3 regions of the Rossellomorea sp. FS2 genome follow, and region 1 is predicted to be linked to each of the others. Evidence: riboswitches for the same ligand, from Rfam matches in the RefSeq annotation. Region 1 holds a riboswitch; each other region holds the start of a gene.
The links. A riboswitch is a leader RNA that binds a small molecule or an ion and turns the genes downstream of it on or off. The one in region 1 is predicted to bind cobalamin.

Region 1 (3,741 bases):
TTACCGCACGGCTCTTGATGGAACGGAGATTCCTTCTGTCCATCTGCATATAAAAGAGGGGAAAACCGGCCCTTATGATAGTAAGATTGCCGGGGATCCGTATTTCCCGAAGGCGGATGAGTACCCTGTGGACGGGGAGGGGCACCCGATGAAACTGTTGGCCCAGATCAATTTCGGTCAGCTTCCGAAGCTCGAAGATTATCCGGAATCAGGACTCCTGCAGATCTTCATTTCGGTCCATGATGACCTGTACGGAATGAATATCGACCAGAAGCAGGACCAAAAGGATTTCCGAATCAGATTTATAGAAGAGCCGTTCCTGCCGAAAGAAGAGCTCGTATCCGATTTTTCTTTCGTGAAAATCCCCGATGACGTGTATTTCCCTGTCACGAAGGAAGGCGCCGTCCTGGCGGAATTGACAAGTGAAACGATCAGCGCAGGCGACTATCGCTTCGAGAAGGTGTTCGGGAAGGAAAGCTGGGATCTGTTTGAATCCATGACCGATGATGGGGAAGAGGCCGACGCCCTCATGGATGAGTTCTATGAAACCCAAAGCGGCTTCGGACATAAGATCGGAGGATATCCGGGCTTCACACAGGAGGATCCGCGTCAGTATGAAGATCAGGACCATGCACTGCTGCTGCTGCAGATCGACTCGGATGATGAAGTGGACATGATGTGGGGCGACTGCGGCATTGCCAACTTCTTCATAAAGAAAGAAGATCTTAAGAAGAAACAATTCGGCAATGTGGTCTATAACTGGGATTGTTCATAAGACGAGCCGGCATAGCAAAACCCGAATTCATTTGCCTACGATCAGGCTAGTGAATTCGGGTTTTTAATTTTTTGGAACAAAAGAATTTCATTGATTCCAGCGGTTGATTGGAGTGCAAGACGTAGACTCCTGCGGGAGAGTAGCTAATGTGAGACCCCGCAGGCCCGCCGAGGAGGCTCACGGGCTACCCGTGGAAAGCGAAGTCTTGCACGGAAATCATGAGCGGCATAAAGAACCTACACTGATCGTGCTCGTCATTTTTCAATCTCTTCATAGAGGAGGTATCGTTCGTCAGAAGTCTTGGCGATGAGATAGGTGCTGTGGTCCTTTACATAATAAAGATCCGTCCCCTTCTTCAGATGATTCGCCGTGTAGTCTTTTTCAGGATGGAACTCATCCCCGATCTTCTCCTTGATCTCCCCTGCCTTCCCGTCGAGGGTGAGCGTCTTCTTGACAGGCAATAGCACATATCCCTTCCCGTTCAACACCAGCATATCCCCGTATCCACACAACTCGTAGCTCTTTTCTTCACTTCCGCACCCTGCCAGCAGCAGGGATATGAAGCTCAGTGGGATCAACCATTTCATGCCATCATCCCTTCTTGTTTGTTTGTCCTATTCATTCCTATTCAGATACGGACAGGTTCATGAAAGGGATTTGAAAAAATAGGGACACTCCATATGGGCTCACATGGTATAATGGTCCTTAAGTGAATAGACCTTCGCAGAAATCAGGTGCGCTCGCGCATAAAGGGAATCCGGTGAAAAACCGGAGCTGTTTCCGCAACTGTAAGTGCTGACGAACCAAGGAAAAACCCACTGTTCCATCAATGAACGGGAAGGGCCTTGAAGTAGGATGATGCACAAGCCAGGATACCTGCCTGATTTCCATCGTATTATGCTCTTCGGAAGTTAAGGGGATGGTGCGGCTTGATGCATCTTTTATTTTGATGATGATTGCCGGCCGTTTGGCTGGTTTTTTTTATGCCCGTTTCCGGTACGATCGGTGATTCACTAAAAGAGAAGAAAGGGAGGATGAACGTGGGGAAAAAGGATTTCAGATACATCTGTTATCCGTATATGAGGGAGTCCCAGTCGACGGTCGATTTCGAGATCCGGACGGATTCCCTGGCAACGAGGATCGGTCAGGCTTCTTCATTGACAGAGGGGGCAGTCCGTGAAGATCTGCTTTATCTTTGCGAGATGGCTTATCACCTGAATGGTTCGGTGCGGGGGGAGATGGCCATCTCCCTCCAGGATCTGCAGCGATTGAGCGACCTGTATGACACGTACGTGAACGAAGTGGAAGAGGAAATCCGAACATTCCTGCTTCCTCAGGGATGCTACGCGGCTACGGTCCTTCATACGTGCAGGAGCGAAGCGAAGAAATCGGTCAGGGCCCTCCATAAGGTAAGCCTCGAACAGAAAGTGGACAATCTGCTGTTCAAATATGCCCATCTGCTGGCAAATGTCCTGTTCGTCATGGCCGTGTATGTGAATAAATGTGAAGGGGTGAAAGAAATCCCCTTTATCAGCAAGTCCTATGGACTATCAAAATCAGGCAAGGGAGAACAGTGAGATGAAAAAACATGCATGGATCGGATTGTTCATCAGCTTTGGTCTCATTCTATCAGGATGTGGGACCGGTGAAGAAACAGCATCAACAAAAAAAGAAGAAAAGTCAACTGTCTATAGCGTCAAGGATGACCGCGGGGAAGAAGTCACGTTCAAAAAGGTTCCGGAGACCGTCGTTTCCCTGCAACCGAGCAACACAGAGATCCTGTATGCCGTAGGGGCAGGGGATAAAGTGGTCGGGGTGACTGAATTCGATCATTATCCGAAGGAGGTGGAGGATCTCGAGGTCATCTCCGATTCCATGACCGTCAATGCGGAAAAAGTGATTTCCCTGGACCCAGACGTCGTGATCGCCTATACAACAGGTGATGATGCAGGGATCAAGCAGCTTGAAGATGCGGGCATTCCGGTTTTCGTCATCCAGTCTGCCCAAACCTTTGACGACGTTTACGGCGATATCGAACAGGTGGCAAAGGTAATGGGGGCCGAAGAGAAGGGGAACGAAGTGATTGAAGGGATGAAGAAACAAATCTCCGATGTCGGTGAAAAAGTCCAGGCACTTGACGAAAAAGAAAAAGTCTATTTTGAAATCAGCCCCGCTCCTGAGATCTATACGGCGGGTGGAACGACCTTCCAGCAGGAGATCCTCCAGGCTGCTGGTGTGGATAATGTATTTGCCGATCAGGAGGGCTGGCCGAAGCTCGGGGAAGAAGAAATCATCAAACGGAATCCTGCGACCATTCTGACAACGGTGAACTATGTGGAAAATCCCGTAGATGAAATCAAATCCAGGACCGGCTGGGACACGATCGACGCCGTAAAGGATGACCGGGTCATCTATCTTGATTCCGATGTCATGTCCCGACCGGGCCCGAGGATCGGTGAGGCAGTCGAAATCACGGCCAAGGCTGTTTATCCGGACCTTTTCTAGAATTCATTCAAAATAGTGTAAAAGAAAGCCTTTTCAAACTCGCTTTTAATATGTAAACTAATAATATAATTAAGTTTACATATTTCAAGGGGTGTATGGAAATGGATCGAGACAGGTTGAGAATGATTATTCAGTGCGGGGTGTTTGCAGCGATCACGGGAATCTTTGCGCAAATCGAAATTCCCCTGCCCCTCGTGCCGATCAGCGGGCAGACGTTGGCAGTGGGGCTGACGGCGACGATTCTTGGGAGCCGCTACGGGGCTTTTGCCCTCGTCGGATACACCGCCATTGGGGCAGCCGGACTCCCGGTGTTTGCAGGGATGAGCGGAGGAGCCCATGTCCTGGTCGGTCCGACGGGAGGGTACATCGTTGGATTCATCGCGGCGGCCTATGTGACAGGATTGATCTTGGAGAAAACCTCTTTCACCCTGCCCATGGCCATGGTGGCCAATCTGGTCGGG
Region 2 (3,741 bases), 1.6 Mb from region 1:
GAATCCTGGCCGCTTTGGCTAGTGTACTGTTCGTACATTTTTTTCACTTCGTCGTCTGTCACTTTTTCGGTCTTGATTTCTTTATCGACATATTTGGTATACTTGATGTTTTCGGCAATCTGATTTTTCAGTTCATCCATGGTGAATCCGGCATCTTTCATGGCTGCATTGAACTTTTTATCATCTTCATATTGCTTTTTGACTTCTTCGAGCTGCTTGTCCACTTCATCATCTGAAGCTTTATACCCTTTTTTATCGGCTTGTTGAAGTAGAAGTGTCTGACCTACAAGGCTATCGATGGTTTGTTCTTTAATCTGTTTGGCAGCATCCTTGGAGGTTGGGTCCTGACCCATTTGCTGATATTGCATTTGAGAAGAAGAGAGTACGTTGTTGTAGTCTTCCCCTTTGATTTTTTCATCATTTACGATGGCGACGACTTTATCGTTGTCGACTTTCTGCTTGTCCATCTTTTTTTGCATTTCTTTCATTTGTTTTGCTTGTTCTTCCTCGCTTTTTGCCTGTTCGGAGGATTTTTTACTATCATCGGATTTTTTTGCACTATCATCATTAGCTCCGCAAGCTGCGAGCAGCAGTACGGTCATAGCCGCTAAAAGGATCGTGAGTAAACGTTTATTCATAGTGATCTCCTTTCGAAACTGGGTTTCAAGCTTCTAAAGGGCATTTTAAAGGATTCCCGGAGAAAAAGAAAGTATTTGGGAGGATTAATTTCCTTGTAATTCCCTTGAAATAGAAAAGAAGCCATATAAAATGCGGGTTTATCGAAGACAAAACGTGTGACAGCCTGGTGAATGAAACATAACTGTAAGGAATTCGTGGTAAAAAAGGAGCCGCTGTCGATGGGGGTACCATCTCAGCGGCTCAAAATAATAGGGGACCTAAGAATACGGTCAAAACAACCTTCTATTGCATCATAAATGGATAACAGGATTTCCTCAAGGGAAGTCTGGCGCCATCTGGCCCGATATGGAAGGATTACATACTGTCTTGTTCTGCTCTTCTATGGAATTTAACGAAAAAAATAATTGTAGGCATAAATTCATCCTGCTTTCATTCTTTTCATTTGAGCTTCTCTGTTGTAAAATGTAGAAAGTTGGTTTAATATAAAAGACGCAACATATTGTGTTTTTCTTAAATTTCATAACAATATATTGTTTATAACCTATGATTGTGGTGTCGGATATCGACTTAAAAGGGAACCCGGTGAAATTCCGGGACTGTCCCCGCAACTGTAAGTGCAAACGAAAGAAGGAATGCCACTGTCCATCGGACGGGAAGGCCTTCGAGTAGGCAAAAAGCACAAGTCAGGAGACCTGCCAGGATTAGTACGTGTTATCTTCTTCGGGAATTGGGAGGATAGGCGAGGATTACCCTTGGCGTAGTATGCCTTGTGAATCTATCGTTTATGACTGCCCATCCTATGTGAATAGGATGGGCTTTTTTCATCCTCTCCCGACTAATAAAAGGGAGGAATATTAGTATGACATCAACCATTAACGGAACTACGGCATCCCATAGAGCGGAACGTCTATTAAGCGGGCTTCGGGAAAGCCATGAAGCATTGAATTGGGAGGAATACACTCAAAAGGTAGCCCTTTATACGGAAAATCAGCCAGGAGTGGAGGAAAAACAGCTTCTGCAGTTCTTGATCCTGTCTGCTGTTGAGCGTATTTCATCAAATGAACCTGATTGGACGTACGTGGCGGCCTCGCTATATTTGAAGAATCTCTACGCCATCAGTGCAAACGCAAGAGGTATGGAGCCTTATAAAGGCTTATATGAGCTTATCGGGACACTGACCGAGAAGAATCTGTATTCTACGAAATTACTGGATACATACAGCAAAGAGGAGATGGATCATCTCGAAAGTCTCATCCGTCCTGAACGGGATGAATTGTTCACTTACATAGGAATCGTCACCCTGTCAGAGCGTTATCTCACCAAGGATCATTCAGGGGTTTTATTCGAACTGCCGCAAGAGAGATTCATGATCATCGCCATGACGCTCTTGATGAATGAGCCGAAGGAGCACAGGCTCGTGCTTGTAGAGGAAGCCTATTGGGCCCTGTCCAACTTGTATATGACTGTGGCAACCCCTACCTTCGCCAATGCCGGCAAGAGCTATGGACAGCTCTCAAGCTGCTTCATCGATACGGTGGAAGACGATTTGCGCAGCATCTACGACAGTAATACGGACGTTTCCACATTGAGCAAGAACGGAGGCGGGCTCGGTATCTATATGGGGAAAGTAAGAAGTCGCGGAAGTGATATCAAAGGGTTCAAGGGGGTCAGCTCCGGTGTAATCCCATGGATGAAGCAGCTGAACAATACGGCTGTCTCCGTGGATCAGCTCGGCCAGCGCCAAGGGGCCATCGCCGTCTATCTGGATGTGTGGCACAAAGATATCTTCTCCTTCCTCGATACGCGATTGAACAACGGAGATGAGCGCCTTCGTACCCATGACCTGTTCACGGGCGTCTGTCTCCCTGATCTCTTCATGGAGCAGGTCGAGAATCGCGGGGACTGGTATCTGTTCGATCCTCATGAAGTGAAGACCATCATGGGCTATGCCCTTGAAGACCACTTTGATGAGGAAAAAGGATCCGGTACGTTCCGCGATAAGTACTGGGAATGTGTAAATGAGCCGGCTTTGTCCAAAGAAATCATCCCGGCGATCGATATCTTTAAGCGGATCATGATTTCCCAGCTTGAAACGGGCACGCCTTACATGTTCTATCGCGACAGTGTGAATCGTCAAAATGCAAATAGTCATAAGGGCATGATCTACTGCAGTAACCTTTGCACGGAAATCGCCCAAAACATGAGCCCGACTGTGATGGAAGAAGAAGTGGTCAAGGACGGGAAGATCATCACCTACAAAAATCCGGGAGACTATGTGGTGTGCAATCTTGCGTCCGTTTCCCTTGCAAGGACGGTACGGGATGGTCAGATGGAACGTGTCGTCACGATCGGGGTGCGGCTCCTGGACAATGTCATTGATCTCAATGATATCCCGGTCCTGCAGGCCCAGTTGACGAATGCACGGTACAGGGGTATCGGACTCGGTACATTCGGATGGCATCATCTCCTTGCCCTTGAAGGAATCAAATGGGAGAGCGATGAGGCGGTATCGTACTGTGACCATTTATATGAAGACATTGCCTTTTACACAATCAAGGCGAGTCAGGAATTGGCAGAAGAAAAAGGGGCATACCCTTACTTCCCGGGATCCGCTTGGGAGACTGGCGCCTACTTCACCAATAAGGGGTACGAAGGCGAGAGATGGTTGGAGCTTAAAGAAAAAGTGGAAAGCGCCGGTATCCGCAATGGATACCTGATGGCTGTCGCCCCGAACTCTTCGACATCCATCATTGCCGGATCGACGGCAAGTATCGATCCACTGTTCAGACTCGAATATTCCGAAGAAAAGAAAGACTATAAGATCCCGGTCACGGCACCTGACCTTTCACCGAAAACGACCTGGTACTATAAAACCGCTTATCATGTGGATCAGCATTGGAGCATCCGCCAAAACAAGGCAAGGCAGCATCATATCGATCAGGGGATTTCCTTCAACCTGTATGTGAGGAATGACATCAAGGCGATTGATCTGCTCAATCTCCACATGGACGCATGGAAATCAGATTTGAAAACGACCTATTATGTGCGGTCGACCTCTGTTGCAAACTTCGAAGAGTGCGAGAGTTGCCACAGCTAATAAGA
Region 3 (3,741 bases), 890 kb from region 1:
CCTTCCGGACTTCGCGCGGTCTTCCTTGTACTCATCAGGATTCGTTTTGTAGAAGTCCTGATGGTAGTCTTCAGCAGGATAAAAAGTGGATGCTGGAAGAATCTGAGTCACGACCGGCTGTTTGAACCGACCGCTTTCTTCAATCTGTCTTTTTGTTTCTTCTGCTGCATTCCGCTGTTCTTCATCATGATAAAAGATGGCCGTACGGTATTGATCACCGCGGTCCTGGAATTGCCCGCCATCATCCGTTGGATCGATTTGTGGCCAGTACAGCTCCAGAAGCCGTTCGTATGGGAAAAGCTCAGGATCAAATGTAATCTGAACCGCTTCATAATGACCGCTGTTTCCTTCTTTGACTTCTTTGTATGTCGGGTCCTTGATGTGACCCCCTGTGTAGCCGGAAACGATTCCGTGTATACCTGGGAGCTCATCGAAAGGCTTCACCATGCACCAGAAGCATCCTCCCGCGAATGTTGCCAAATGTGTATGTGCACTCATCAGTTCTTCCTCCAAATCATAGTAGTAGTCAAGATTCCGTATCCTCAGGAAGGGAATGAATCTCCTTGATTGCCCAATCACACCAGTCGACATACATCTGCGCGTACCTGATCCCATACTCTGCCGTCAAATACTCTCCAACCTGCCCATAACCGGGCTTATTGCCCTGAAACATTTGTTCCTTCCACTGCCCGGTCCCGGTGACCACCATTTCGTTATGCGCCTTCATCCGTTGAAGGAGAGAGATGGCTTCTTCTTTTGAAATGACGTGAAAGGCAGATGTCTTGATCAGGAATTCATCCTTGATCTTGGCTGGTTTGCTCTTTGTATGAATCATCCATTCTATCAGGTGGCGTTCTCCGTCAGGGGTGATGGTATATACCTTCTTATTCGGGCTGCCTTCCTGATAAACGATGTCATGAGTGGTAAGGTGCTCTTCCTCCATCTTCCCGAGTTCCTTGTATACCTGGGAGTGGGTCGAGCTCCAATAGTAGATTTGCTGGGTTTTGAATGTATGGAACAGGTCGTAGCCCGTCTGAGGTTGCTTGGCCAATAAACCGAGCAATGCATATCGAATAGACATAAAAAAACTCCTTATCATGTTGACGCGCTGGGCCATTGAATCTCGTAATAAGGTCCATTATATCATGAATGGGCTCTCAAAGCCCTTCCAAGACGGCGCTCGAGCTGCAGGATGTGAAAAAAGATTCACTATCCTTGTAAACTTGTGTATAATTCTCAGTGGATAATCTTACATAAAGATCATGGGTGAAGCGCTTGACGCCTCATAATAGGGAAGCCGGTTCAATTCCGGCGCGGTCCCGCCACTGTAAATGGGTTTGCTCCTTCAACGCCACTGTTTCGATGAAATGGGAAGGCGGAGGAGCGCATACTCATGAGCCAGGAGACCTGCCCATGTTCTGATCACACCGATCTACGCGGATAGAAGGGTGTACGGTGCTTGATGCATTTTACACTAACATCCCTGTTGAAGGGATGTTTTTCTTTCGCCTGGAACGAACAAGGAGGAGAAACGATTGAAACATTCAATCAAGATCGTATTAGCCCTGTTCCTAGCGCTTGGATTATTGACAGCATGTGGAACGACAGACAACAAAGCAGAGGAAAAATCCTCTGAAAAAAGCAGTGAATCCGTATCCGAACCGGTCACGGTAGAGGACGCACTCGGGGATGATATCACCCTGGAGAAAGCACCTGAAAAGATTGTCACCCTTATCCCAAGTAATACGGAAATCCTTTTTGAACTGGGACTCGGTGAAAACGTCGTCGGGGTGACCGATTTTGATAACTATCCGAAAGAAGCTGCAGATATTGAGAAGATCGGCGGAATGGAATTCAATGTCGAGAAGATCGTAGGGATGAAACCCGATCTCGTCCTTGCCCATGAATCCACGGCTGTATCAGCAAAAGCCGGTCTGGACCAGATCAGGGATTCCGGTATTCCTGTTTATGTCGTACGTGATGCATCCAGCTTTGATAAAGTCTATACGACAATCGAGAATATCGGAAAACTTGTTGGGGAAAATGAAAAGGCGGAAAAAGTCGTTTCAGACATGAAGGATGGAATTGAGTCCATCAAAGAAAAAACCGCTTCTGTAAAAGATAAGAAAAGCGTATATGTGGAGGTTTCCGGGGAACCTGAGATCTATTCCACCGGCAAGAATACCTTCGTCGATGAAATGCTTGCAACCATCAATGCCGACAATGTGATGGGAGATCAGGAAGGATGGATCAATGTAAGTGAAGAAGACGTCCTCGCAAAAAATCCTGACGTCATCATCACGACATATGGTGAGCAAGCCGTTCAACAAGTCCTTGATCGCAGCGCGTGGAAGGATGTACAAGCCATCAAGGACGAAGAAGTGCATGATGTGAACACCGATCTTGTGACGCGTTCAGGTCCAAGGATCGTAGAAGGAGTAGAGGAAATTGCCAAAGCGGTCTATCCGGAGCTATTCAAAGAATAAAATTTGGATCAGTTACGCTGCGTCCCTTGCTTTCCTTATCATCTCTATCCTGGTAGCCATCTCTGTCGGTACGATCCGGGTCCCGTTCATGGATATCCTCCAGATCATCGGGGCAAAAATGACTGGAAGAGCTGTACCGCCCGAGGTAGATCAGATGTTCATTAATATCGTTTATTCCATCAGGCTTCCAAGAGTCCTGTTGGCCCTGATCGTAGGAAGCTCCCTTGCTGTTGCGGGAGCTTCTTTTCAAGGTCTCTTGCGGAATCCCCTTGCCGATCCATACACGTTGGGTGTTTCCTCGGGGGCATCAGTGGGGGCGGTGGTCACGCTCTTCTTCCATTTGACGATCCCGTTCATCGGTCCGTTCACGCTTCCATTTTTGAGTATCCTGTTTTCCGTCGTGACCATTTTTATCGTCCTATGGTTTGCCCAAAAGGTCGAAAGGACGATGAAGGTGGAAACGATCATCCTGACCGGCATCATCTTCAGTTCGTTTCTGGGGTCCTTCATTTCCCTCATGATCGCACTAACAGGGGAGGAATTGAGGCAGATCATCGGATGGTTGCTCGGGAGCGTGTCCATGAGAGGATGGGAGTATGTGGGGATCGTCCTGCCATTCTTCGTGGTCGGCGTCCTCTTGCTGCTGCTCAATGCCAAAGAGTTGAACGGGATGAGCTTCGGGGAGGATCAGGCTCGCTACATCGGGATATCAGTCCAGAAAAGGAAGCTGCTGATCCTTATCTCCGGAAGTATACTCACGGGCGCGGCTGTAGCCGTTTCGGGTACAATCGGGTTTGTCGGCTTGGTGGTGCCCCACTTCCTTCGCAGGATCGTCGGTCATGACCATGTCCATCTCCTGCCGCTATCCGTACTGACAGGTGGAGGATTCCTCGTGCTGGCCGATCTTGTATCGCGGACCATCATTGCACCGACTGAGCTGCCTATCGGAGTCATCACTTCTCTGGTGGGTGCCCCGATTTTTGCATATATACTTCTGAAGAAAAGGAGGGCATCCATATGATGAAGGCAGACCGCGTATCGGTCGGGTACGAAGGAAGGAAGGTCGTCGACGGAATCAGTTTCTCCATCGGGGAATCGGAATTCTTTGGCATACTCGGTCCGAACGGAAGCGGTAAGACGACGCTATTGAAAGCCATGACGGGTCTTTTACCGTTGCTGGACGGGACAATCGAGATTGCCGGAAAATCCATCGATGCTTACAACGCCAAGGAGCTTGCCCGCATGGTAGCCGTCC

Region 2: it holds a riboswitch for cobalamin, as region 1 does, so the genes downstream of both, ACNA6I_RS08420 (ribonucleoside-diphosphate reductase subunit alpha) here and ACNA6I_RS00235 (hypothetical protein) in region 1, are expected to answer to the same signal.
Region 3: it holds a riboswitch for cobalamin, as region 1 does, so the genes downstream of both, ACNA6I_RS04950 (ABC transporter substrate-binding protein) here and ACNA6I_RS00235 (hypothetical protein) in region 1, are expected to answer to the same signal.

Annotation. Positions count from the first base shown of each region.
Region 1 covers NZ_JBLRVS010000001.1:32,914-36,654, forward strand. The annotation lists gene ACNA6I_RS00225 (YwqG family protein) at 1-775, shown strand, start outside; gene ACNA6I_RS00230 (hypothetical protein) at 1,030-1,362, opposite strand; cobalamin riboswitch at 1,491-1,674, shown strand; gene ACNA6I_RS00235 (hypothetical protein) at 1,810-2,352, shown strand; gene ACNA6I_RS00240 (ABC transporter substrate-binding protein) at 2,318-3,280, shown strand; gene ACNA6I_RS00245 (biotin transporter BioY) at 3,376-3,741, shown strand, end outside.
Region 2 covers NZ_JBLRVS010000001.1:1,618,722-1,622,462, reverse strand. The annotation lists gene ACNA6I_RS08425 (SurA N-terminal domain-containing protein) at 1-638, opposite strand, end outside; cobalamin riboswitch at 1,173-1,354, shown strand; gene ACNA6I_RS08420 (ribonucleoside-diphosphate reductase subunit alpha) at 1,499-3,736, shown strand.
Region 3 covers NZ_JBLRVS010000001.1:920,841-924,581, forward strand. The annotation lists gene msrA (peptide-methionine (S)-S-oxide reductase MsrA) at 1-498, opposite strand, end outside; gene ACNA6I_RS04945 (PadR family transcriptional regulator) at 527-1,081, opposite strand; cobalamin riboswitch at 1,248-1,430, shown strand; gene ACNA6I_RS04950 (ABC transporter substrate-binding protein) at 1,536-2,486, shown strand; gene ACNA6I_RS04955 (FecCD family ABC transporter permease) at 2,449-3,507, shown strand; gene ACNA6I_RS04960 (adenosylcobinamide amidohydrolase) at 3,504-3,741, shown strand, end outside.